2 regions of the Geodermatophilus sp. DSM 44513 genome follow, and region 2 is predicted to be linked to the other one. Evidence: predicted binding sites of a transcription regulator. Region 2 holds the regulator's gene; the other holds the start of a gene.

Region 1 (4,789 bases), 1.3 Mb from region 2:
GGGCCGCCGTCGGTCGGGCCGGTCGCGTCGTCCCGGCCGAGGGGGGTCCCGTCGGCCGCGCCGGTCACCACCGGCGTGCGGACCTCGAGGACGGCCTGTCGGGCGAAGGTGACGACCACGCCGGGGGCGACCTCCAGGTCGACAGTGCCCTCGTCGAGGCGCGCGACGGTGCCGTGCAGGCCGGCCGTCGTCATGACCGGGGTGCCCGGGGTCAGTGACTCCTGCAGCGCCCGCTGCCGCTCCTGGAGCTTCTTGCGCTGCCGCGCCGGGAGGACGATGAGCAGCACGAAGGCCAGCAGCATGATGAGGAGCAAGGACAGGTCCACGACAGGTGTGCCTCTCTACCGCGCCGTACCGGCCGCGGTGCTGCGGCCCGGGACGGGGCCGCTCGGGTGCGTCGACTGCGGCGCGGGGCTCTCCGGGCGACCGGGCGGACGCACGCGGGCGAGCCGGACGGGTGCGCGCCGGCGTCCCGGAGTCTAGGCGTCGAAGAGGGTCCCTGACGACGGACCCGGGGCCGGTGGGTCGGGTGGGACGCGACCGAGGACGCCGCCGCCGCGCGGCACCGGCACACCGAGGTGCGCCCAGGCCGCCTCGGTGGCGACCCGGCCGCGCGGGGTCCGGGCCAGCAGGCCGGCGCGCACGAGGAACGGCTCGCACACCTCCTCGACCGTGTGCGGCTCCTCCCCCACGGCGACCGCGAGGGTGGCCACGCCGACCGGCCCGCCGCTGAAGCGCACGACCAGCGCCTCCAGCACCGCGCGGTCCAGCCGGTCCAGGCCCAGGTGGTCGACGTCGTAGAGCACCAGCGCCGCCTCCGCGACCGCCCGGGTGACCCGCCCGTCGGCGCGCACCTCGGCGTAGTCGCGGACCCGGCGCAGCAGCCGGTTGGCGATCCGCGGGGTGCCGCGGGAGCGGCCGGCGATCTCCGCGGAGCCCTCGGCGGTCAGCTCGACGCCGAGCAGCGCGGCGCTGCGGGCCAGCACCTGCTCCAGCTCCGCCGGCTCGTAGAACTCCATCTGCCCGACGAAGCCGAACCGGTCGCGCAGCGGCCCGGTGAGCAGGCCGGCGCGGGTGGTGGCGCCGACGAGGGTGAAGGGGTTGATCTCCAGCGGGATCGCGGTGGCGCCCGGGCCCTTGCCGACGACGACGTCGACCCGGAAGTCCTCCATCGCCATGTAGAGGAGCTCCTCGGCGGGGCGGGCGATCCGGTGGATCTCGTCGATGAAGAGCACGTCGCCGGGCGCGAGGTTGGACAGCATCGCGGCCAGGTCGCCGGAGCGCTCGATGGCCGGGCCGCTGGTGATCTTCACCGCCGTCCCGAGCTCGGAGCCGATGATCAGCGCCAGGCTGGTCTTGCCCAGCCCCGGCGGACCGGAGAGCAGCACGTGGTCCGGGGGCCGGCCGCGCCGCTTGGCACCCTCGAGCACGAGGTCCAGCTGGCGGGCGACCTTGGGCTGGCCGATGAACTCCGCCAGCGAGTGCGGCCGCAGCGCGGACTCGACCACCCGCTCCTCGTCGCCGGCCCGCGGGTCGACGGCCGCGTCGGGGAACCGGCCGGCCCCGGCTGCGCCGGCGGTACGCCCGGGTCCCGCGTCGGCCGCGGACAGCCCCCGGTCGAACGGCCCGCTCACGACCGGCCCAGCAGCCGCAGGGCCTGGCGCAGCAGGACGGCGACCTCGACCGCGCCGGTGGCGGCCACCTGCTCCTCGGCCAGCGGGACGAGCTCGGCGACGGCCGCGTCGGCCTCCCGGCCCGACCAGCCCAGACCCACCAGCGCCGCGGCCAGCTGGTCGCGCCACGGCGCCACCGGGGCCACCGCCGGCAGCCCGGCAGGCGCGCCGCCGTCCAGCGCGGTGTCGGTGCTGGTGACACCCAGCCGGTCGCGCAGCTCCAGGACCAGCCGCTCGGCGCCCTTCCGGCCGATGCCCGGGACCTGCATGAGCGCCTTGACGTCGGCCGTCGACACCGCCCGGCGCACCTCGCGCGGCGGGTGGATGGCCAGCACCGCCTGGGCCAGCCGGGGGCCCACGCCGTTGGCGGTCTGCAGCAGCTCGAACAGCTGGCGCTCGTCGTCGTCGGCGAAGCCGTACAGGGTGAGGGAGTCCTCCCGCACCACCAGGCTGGTGGCCAGCCGCGCGTTCTCGCCCACCTGCAGCCGGGCGATCGTGCCCGGCGTGCAGTGCACGGACAGGCCGACACCCCCGACCTCGACCACGGCGCCGTCCGGGGAGACCGCGGCCACCCGGCCGTGCACCGAGGCGATCACCGGGACACCCCCGTCCAGCGCGGCAGGGTCGTGGACCGCACCGGCGCGCCGATGCCGCCGGCCAGCGCGGCGACCCGCAGCCGCTGCTGCGCCGGCCCGCGCCAGGCGTGGCAGACCGCCAGCGCCAGCGCGTCGGCGGCGTCGGCCGGCTTGGGCGGGGACGCCAGCCCCAGCACCCGGGTGACCATGAGGGTGACCTGCTCCTTGTCCGCGCGGCCGCTGCCGGAGATGGCGGCCTTGACCTCGCTCGGCGTGTGCCAGGCGACCGGCCGGTCGGCCTGCGCGGCGGCCAGCGCGGCCACGCCCGCCGCCTGCGCCGTCCCGGTGGCGGTGCCCTTGTTGTTCTGGGTGAAGACCCGCTCGATCGCCACGACGTCGGGCCGGTGTTCGCGCAGCAGCGCGGTCACCCCGGTGTGCAGCTCCAGCAGTCGCAGCTCCAGGTCCAGCTCCGCGGCGGTGCGCAGCACGCCCACGCCCACGGCGACCGGCCGCGCGCCGGGGCGCCCGTCGACCACCCCCCACCCGCACCGGGTGAGGCCCGGGTCGATGCCGAGCACCCGCATGGAGGAGCCTCCCGCCGTCAGCCGAACTGGTGTTCGACCACGCTAGTCGCCGCGAACGACGGGACCGCGCGACACGCCCTGACCGCCATCATCGCGACAAAGGCGGCCGGACGGCCTAGCTGTACTGACCAGAGACGTTGGTCGAGGGCATGTGATCACGGGATCTGACTGACTGATCTTGTGGAGGGAGGACCTCCGGACGTGGAGTGGAGCTGCTGAAGGCACCCACCCACACAAACCCGGAGGTCCTCGTGGCCCACGCTAATGCCGCTCTGACTCCACGCCAGCGTCTGCGCCTGGCCCGCGCGGTGGTGGAGGACGACTGGACGGTCTCCTACGCCGCCGCGGTGTTCCAGGTCGCCTATCCGACGGCGAAGCGCTGGGTGGAGCGCTACCGCCAGGCCGGGCCGGCCGGCATGGCCGACCGCAGCTCCCGCCCGCACCGCAGCCCCCGGCGCACGCCGCGACCGCTGGTCCGGCGGATCGTGCACCTGCGCTGGCGGCACCGGCTCGGGCCGGTGGAGATCGGCGCCCGGCTGCGGGTACCGGCCTCCACGGTCTACGCGGTGTTGCGCCGCTGCCGGCTCAACCGCCTGTCCCACATCGACCGGCGCACCGGCGAGCGCGTCCGCCGCTACGAGCACGAGCGGCCCGGCTCGCTACTGCACGTCGACGTCAAGAAGCTGGGCAACATCCCCGACGGCGGCGGCTGGCGCTACGTCGGCCGCGCCCAGGGCGGCAAGAACCGGGCAGCAACCCCGGGCAAGCCCCGCAGCAAGCGCCGCGAACCGCTGCTGGGCACCGCGTTCGTGCACACCGTGCTCGACGACCACAGCCGGGTCGCCTACGCCGAGATCCACGACGACGAGACCGCCGCCACCGCCATCGGCGTGCTGCGCCGCGCGGTGGCCTGGTTCGCCGCCCGCGCCGTCACCGCCGAGCGGGTGCTGAGCGACAACGGCTCGGCCTACCGCTCCCACGCCTGGCGCGACGCCTGCCTCGAGCTCGGCATCACGCCCAAGCGGACCCGGCCCTACCGGCCACAGACCAACGGCAAGATCGAACGCTTCCACCGCACCATGGCCGACGGCTGGGCCTTCCGCCGGATGTTCCTCAGCGAACTCGCCCGCCGCCAGGCCCTGCCCGGCTGGCTGCACGAGTACAACCATCACCGGCCCCACACCGCGATCGGACGCCGCCCACCGATCACGCGACTGACCAACCTGTCTGGGCAGTACACCTAGCTGACGCGGTCGAGGACCTCGTCGGGGACGTCGTAGTTGGCGTAGACGTTCTGCACGTCGTCGCAGTCCTCGAGGGCGTCGATCAGCCGGAACACCTTGCCGGCGGCGTCCTCGTCCAGCTGCACCGACACGCTGGGCACGAAGCCGGCGTCGGCGGAGTCGTAGTCGATGCCGGCGTCCTGCAGCGCGGTGCGCACCGCCACCAGGTCGGTGGGCTCGCAGACCACCTCGAGGGTGTCGCCGAGGTCGCGCACCTCCTCGGCACCGGCGTCCAGCACGGCCACGAGCACGGTGTCCTCGTCGACGCCGCCGGCCTTGGGCACCACGACGACGCCCTTGCGGGAGAACAGGTAGGACACCGAGCCGGGGTCGGCCATCGACCCGCCGTTGCGGGTCATCGCGGTGCGCACCTCCATGGCCGACCGGTTCTTGTTGTCGGTCAGGCACTCGATGAGGACGGCGACACCACCGGCCGCGTAGCCCTCGTAGGTGATCGTCTGGTAGTCGACGCCACCGGCCTCGAGCCCGGCCCCGCGCTTGACCGCACGGTCGATGTTGTCGTTGGGCACCGAGCTCTTCTTCGCCTTCTGGATGGCGTCGAACAGCGTCGGGTTGCCCGCCGGGTCCCCGCCGCCGGTGCGGGCGGACACCTCGATGGTCTTGATCAGCTTGGCGAAGAGCTTGCCCCGCTTCGCGTCGATCCCGGCCTTCTT
Region 2 (4,789 bases):
GCCGGCCGGCCGCCGCCCCGGCCCGGTGCCGGCCGGCCGCGGCCGCCGCGTCGTGCACGGCGGGCAGCTGGGCGGTCACCTGGCCGCCGTGGCGGCGCCGGTCCGTGGCACCCGACCCGGGGAGGACGCCGGCCGCCCGCTGCTCCCGGGCGGCGGCCTCGCTCAGGGACACCCGCGGGGCGGTCGAAGCGCCCGGCAGCAGCTCCTCGGCCAGCCCCAGGGACAGCGCCGCCGGCGCGTCGGGCACGAGCACCGGCGCGGGGTCGGCCTCGGGCAGCCGGACCTCGCCGAGGTCGGTCCAGACCTCGCGGTCGGCACCGGCCACGGCCACCCGCACCCACACCTCGCACGCGCCGCTGCCGTCGTGCCGCCAGCCCAGCAGCGACCCCGGCCACCAGGTGCCCTCGACGAGGACCTCGACGTTCTGCGACGGGGAGCTGAAGACGGCGGCCCGGCGCCCGGGGGTGGCTGACACGGACCCGACGGTAGGTCCGCGACCTGCGACGGCGGGTGAGCGACTCGGCACGACGGGTTGACGAACCTGGCCGGGCGGTCTTGTCGCTCCTCGACCGAGCCGCCCCTCCCGACCACCTCCGGCCCCTGGTCAGGGCACCGCGAGGACCTGGCCGGGGACGACGACCGAGCCCTCGAGGTCGTTGAGCTCCTCGATCGCGTCGACCACGGCACGCACGTCCCCGGTCCCGCCGGCGAGCTCCCCGGCGATCGACCACACGGTGTCCCCCTCCCCCACCACGACGCTGTCCCCACCGGCCAGCCGCAGCTCCCCACCGGGGTGACCCCCGACGACCGGCGCGACCCAGGCGCCGAACGCGACCGCGCCGGACAGGACCAGGGCGCGCACCAGCGCCCGCCCGCGCCCGGTCAGCCGCAGACGTGCCCCGCCGGAGGGGACGCACCCGCCGCGGACGGCGCCCGCGGACCCCACCCCCGACGTCACGGCCCGTCCCCCCGGCCGGACCCGGTGCGGACCCGGCGGGACGCTGCCGACGGCCGGTGACCGGCCGGCCCCGCGGGCGGGAGCCGTGACCGCGGCGCGGGGCCCCGGGACACCCGGCCGGTCGGGGACCGGCCGCAGGTGCCCGGCGACCCGCGGGCCGCTGCCCGGGAGGACCGACCCGGCCGGCGACCGCGCCGGTCCGGGTGCCCCGACCGCCCGGGCGGGTGCGCACCGCGCGTCCCCCGACCCCAGCAGCGGCCGCCACGGCACCTGCACCGCCGCGTCGAACTCCAGCACGGCCTGACGCACGTCCACCACGAGCCTCCTCCTCACACCCCAGCGCGTCGAACGCGTGTTCGATCGAACGTCTGTGCGATGTCTACCGCATCCCGCCGACGGGGTCGACCCGACGCCGCGCACACTTCGAACAGGTGTTTGGGAGTACCGGTCCCGAGGCGCTACCGTTCCGTCCGACACCCGTCCGCCCCGGCCCCCGGGTCACCGGTCCGGGCGGGCGCAGGGCGACCGGGCGCGGGACACCGGGCGCAGGACACGGGCCGTGGCGGCACGGCCGGCGAGGAGGAGACGTGGCGGGCAGCAGGGGGACGTCGGGCAGTGGGGCCCGGGGAGGCGACGGCCCGCCGCGGCGGGCGTCGGAGAGCCGGACCGGCGCGGCCGCCGGTGCGCCCGGGACGGCCGGGACCGCGTCGGTGCGCACCTTCCCCGACCGCGGCGAGGCCGGCGACGGGCTCACCCAGCGGCAGCGGCGCGTCCTCGAGGTGATCCGCGACTCGATCGAGCGACGCGGCTACCCGCCGTCGGTGCGCGAGATCGGCGAGGCCGTCGGGCTCTCGTCGGCCTCCTCGGTGGCCCACCAGCTGAGCGTGCTGCAGAAGAAGGGCTGGCTGCGCCGCGACCCCAACCGGCCGCGGGCGCTGGACGTCCGGCTGCCCGGCGAGGTCCCCGGCGCGCCGGCACCGACCGCCGCGACGGCCGGCGGCGCCGACGAGGCCCCCACCCCGACCTACGTCCCGCTGGTCGGCCGGATCGCCGCCGGTGGCCCGGTGCTCGCGGAGCAGGCCGTCGAGGACGTCTTCCCGCTGCCCCGCGAGCTGGTCGGCGAGGGCACCCTGTTCATGCTCCGGGTCAGCGGTGACTCGATGGTCGAGGCGGCCATCTGCGACGGCGACTGGGTGGTCGTGCGCCAGCAGCCGACGGCGGAGAACGGCGAGATCGTCGCCGCCATGATCGACGGCGAGGCGACGGTGAAGACGTACAAGCGGCGCGACGGGCACGTGTGGCTGCTGCCGCACAACCCGGCGTACGAGCCCATCCCCGGCGACGACGCCACCGTCCTGGGCCGCGTGGTCACGGTGCTGCGCCGGGTCTGACCCGTGCCGGTCTGCCGACGTGTCGCGGGACCGGCACGAGGCGGCCACCGAAGCCCGGAGGGTCGGCGGCCGCCTCGTGTGGCGGCCGGGTCATCGGCGCCTATAGTCGCCGTCCCGCTTCTCGAAGAAGGCCCGTAGCGCCTCCTGGTGGTCGTCGGTGCGGAACATCTCCAGGAAGCGTTGGGTCTGCAGCGCCTGCCCCTCCGCGAAGTCCATCTCGATGGCCTGCGTCACCGCGGATTTCGTCACCTCGACCGACAACGGGGCCCGCGTCGCGATCCGCTGGGCCTTGGCCAGCGCGGCCGGCATCAGGTCCGCCGGTTCGTGCACTTCGGTGACCAGTCCCCAGTTGAGTGCCTGCTCTGCGGTGTAGCGCGCCCCGGTCAGCAGGATCTCCTTGGCCGCGCCGAGGCCCACCACTCGTGGCAGCCGCCAGAAGCTCACGATGAGCCCGACGTTGACCCCGGCGGCGACGAAGAAGGCCTCGGTCGAGGCGATCCGGATGTCACTGCAGAGAGCGAACTCCAGGCCTCCACCCACCGTGGCGCCGTTGATCGCTGCGATGACCGGCGCACGGAAGTCCTGGACGCCGTTGAGCACCCTGCCGAACTCGGCCAGGTAGTCGGTGAGCTGCTCGTCGGTCATCGACTGGTCCTCGCGCAGCTGAGCACCGGCCGTGAACGCCCGGCCCTTCCCGGTGATGACCAGGCAGCGGACGTCCTCGTCGGCGTCCAGGATGTCCAGCGCCCGCATGAACGACCGCCGGCTCTCCCAGCTGAAGGTGTTGGCCGGCTCGCTGTCGAGCGTCAGTACGGCGATGTGCGGGGTCTCGTACCGCAGGTGCACTCCACTGCCGAGATCCGGGACGGTGGCGGTCATGCGGCTTCCTCCGGGGGTGTGTTGAGGGCGACGGACGGGGAACGGCGGCGACGCCGGGACGGCGACTCGCCGGGTCTGCTGTCCAGCAGCCGCATCGCGATCACGGTGACCACGATGTTGATCAGCAGGATCACAACCGAGAGCGCACCGACGCGCTGGTAGAGCGACTCGCTGGCGAGGTTGTAGAGGACGGTCGCGACCGTCGGGTTGGCACCGGTGTAGAGGAACACCGACATCTCCAGCTCGCGGAACAGCAGGACGAAGTTGAGCAGCCCCGCCGCCAGCAGGGACGGTCGGAGCAGGGGCACCGTGATCCGGCGCCAGGTGCGCACCCACGACGCACCGAGGCTCCGCGACGCCTCCTCGACCTCTGCGCCGATCTGGCCCATGCCGGCGTGCACGTAGGCGTAGGACAAGGGCAGGGCGCTGCCGGCGTAGGCGATGAGCAGGATGGTGAGCGTGCCGCCGAGCCCGAACGGCGTGCCGGCGTAGGCGATGATCAAGCCGATTCCGAGCACGGCACCGGGGAAGGCCAGCGGTGCCGCCATCACCGGGGCGATCAGGGCGTTGCTGTGCGCCCGCGTCCGGTGCGCCAGCCATGCGGCCAGGAGCGCCACGGCGAGCGCCAGCACGGTCCCGCCCACCGCGAGCACGAAGCTGTTCCCCATGGCAGCCGTGATCAGGGGGCGGCCGAACACTTGCTCGTAGTTCCCGGTGAGGGTGAAGTTGTCCCAGCCGAGCGGCCGCCCGAGGGCCTCGCGGAAGGACGTCACCAGGAGCACGCCGAACGGCAGGACGATGCTCAGCAGCACGACGGCCGAGCAGAAGGTCAGCCCGAGCGCCCGACCGCCAGCACCGAGACGGGTGACGTCCTGCTGGCCGGGCTTGCCGCCGATGACGGTGAACCGCTTGCCGCCGGTCAGCCAGCGCTGCAGCACGAGCAGGCCCGCGATGATCACCAAGATCGGCACGGAGATGACCGCGGCCGCCTCGATGCGGGGCGGGAACTGCATCAGGCTCAACAGCACCGTGGGGATCGTCTGGAACCCCACGGGCGCACCCAGGATGGCCACCGGACCGAAGATGACCGCCGCGCTGACGAACACCAGGATGGAGCCGGCGATGAGCGCCGGCGCGATCACCGGGAACGTGACCGTGCGCAGCACCCGCCAGCGCGACGCGCCCAGGCTGGCAGCCGCCTGCTCCAGGGCCGGATCGATGCCCTCCAGCGCCGCCGACACCGGCAGGAACACCAGCGGGTACAGGAAGAGCGAGAGGACGAAGACGATCCCCCACGGCGTGAAGATGTCGAACGGGGCCTCCTCCAGGCCGAACAGACCCATCAGCGCCGTGTTGAGCAAGCCGTTGCGGGGCCCCAGCAGCAGGATCCACCCGAGCGCGGCGATGAAGCTCGGCGCGGCGAACGTGAGGACGGCGCTGCCGCGGAAGAAGCGCCGCAGCGGCATGTCCGTGCGCACGGCCAGCCATGCCACGGGCAGGCCCAGCAGGAGGCTGCCCACCACCGTGCCGGCGGCGATCCACAGCGAGTTCAGGATGGCCC

Evidence for each region. The regulator LexA, encoded in region 2, represses DNA repair genes until DNA is damaged. The targets are predictions, from matches to a motif close to TCGAACANNTGTTCGA.
Region 1: the regulator LexA is predicted to act here: its motif matches at 2,854-2,869, upstream of ruvC (crossover junction endodeoxyribonuclease RuvC).

The regions. Positions count from the first base shown of each region.
Region 1 is NZ_CP135963.1:1,898,518-1,903,306, reverse strand. Features, by position in the region: gene yajC (preprotein translocase subunit YajC) at 1-326, opposite strand, end outside; gene ruvB (Holliday junction branch migration DNA helicase RuvB) at 480-1,610, opposite strand; gene ruvA (Holliday junction branch migration protein RuvA) at 1,631-2,269, opposite strand; gene ruvC (crossover junction endodeoxyribonuclease RuvC) at 2,266-2,832, opposite strand; gene RTG05_RS09240 (IS481 family transposase) at 3,084-4,076, shown strand; gene RTG05_RS09235 (YebC/PmpR family DNA-binding transcriptional regulator) at 4,073-4,789, opposite strand, start outside.
Region 2 is NZ_CP135963.1:3,158,443-3,163,231, forward strand. Features, by position in the region: gene RTG05_RS15330 (hypothetical protein) at 1-475, opposite strand, end outside; gene RTG05_RS15335 (LysM peptidoglycan-binding domain-containing protein) at 605-1,273, opposite strand; gene lexA (transcriptional repressor LexA) at 1,546-2,349, shown strand; gene RTG05_RS15345 (enoyl-CoA hydratase/isomerase family protein) at 2,440-3,228, opposite strand; gene RTG05_RS15350 (ABC transporter permease) at 3,225-4,789, opposite strand, start outside.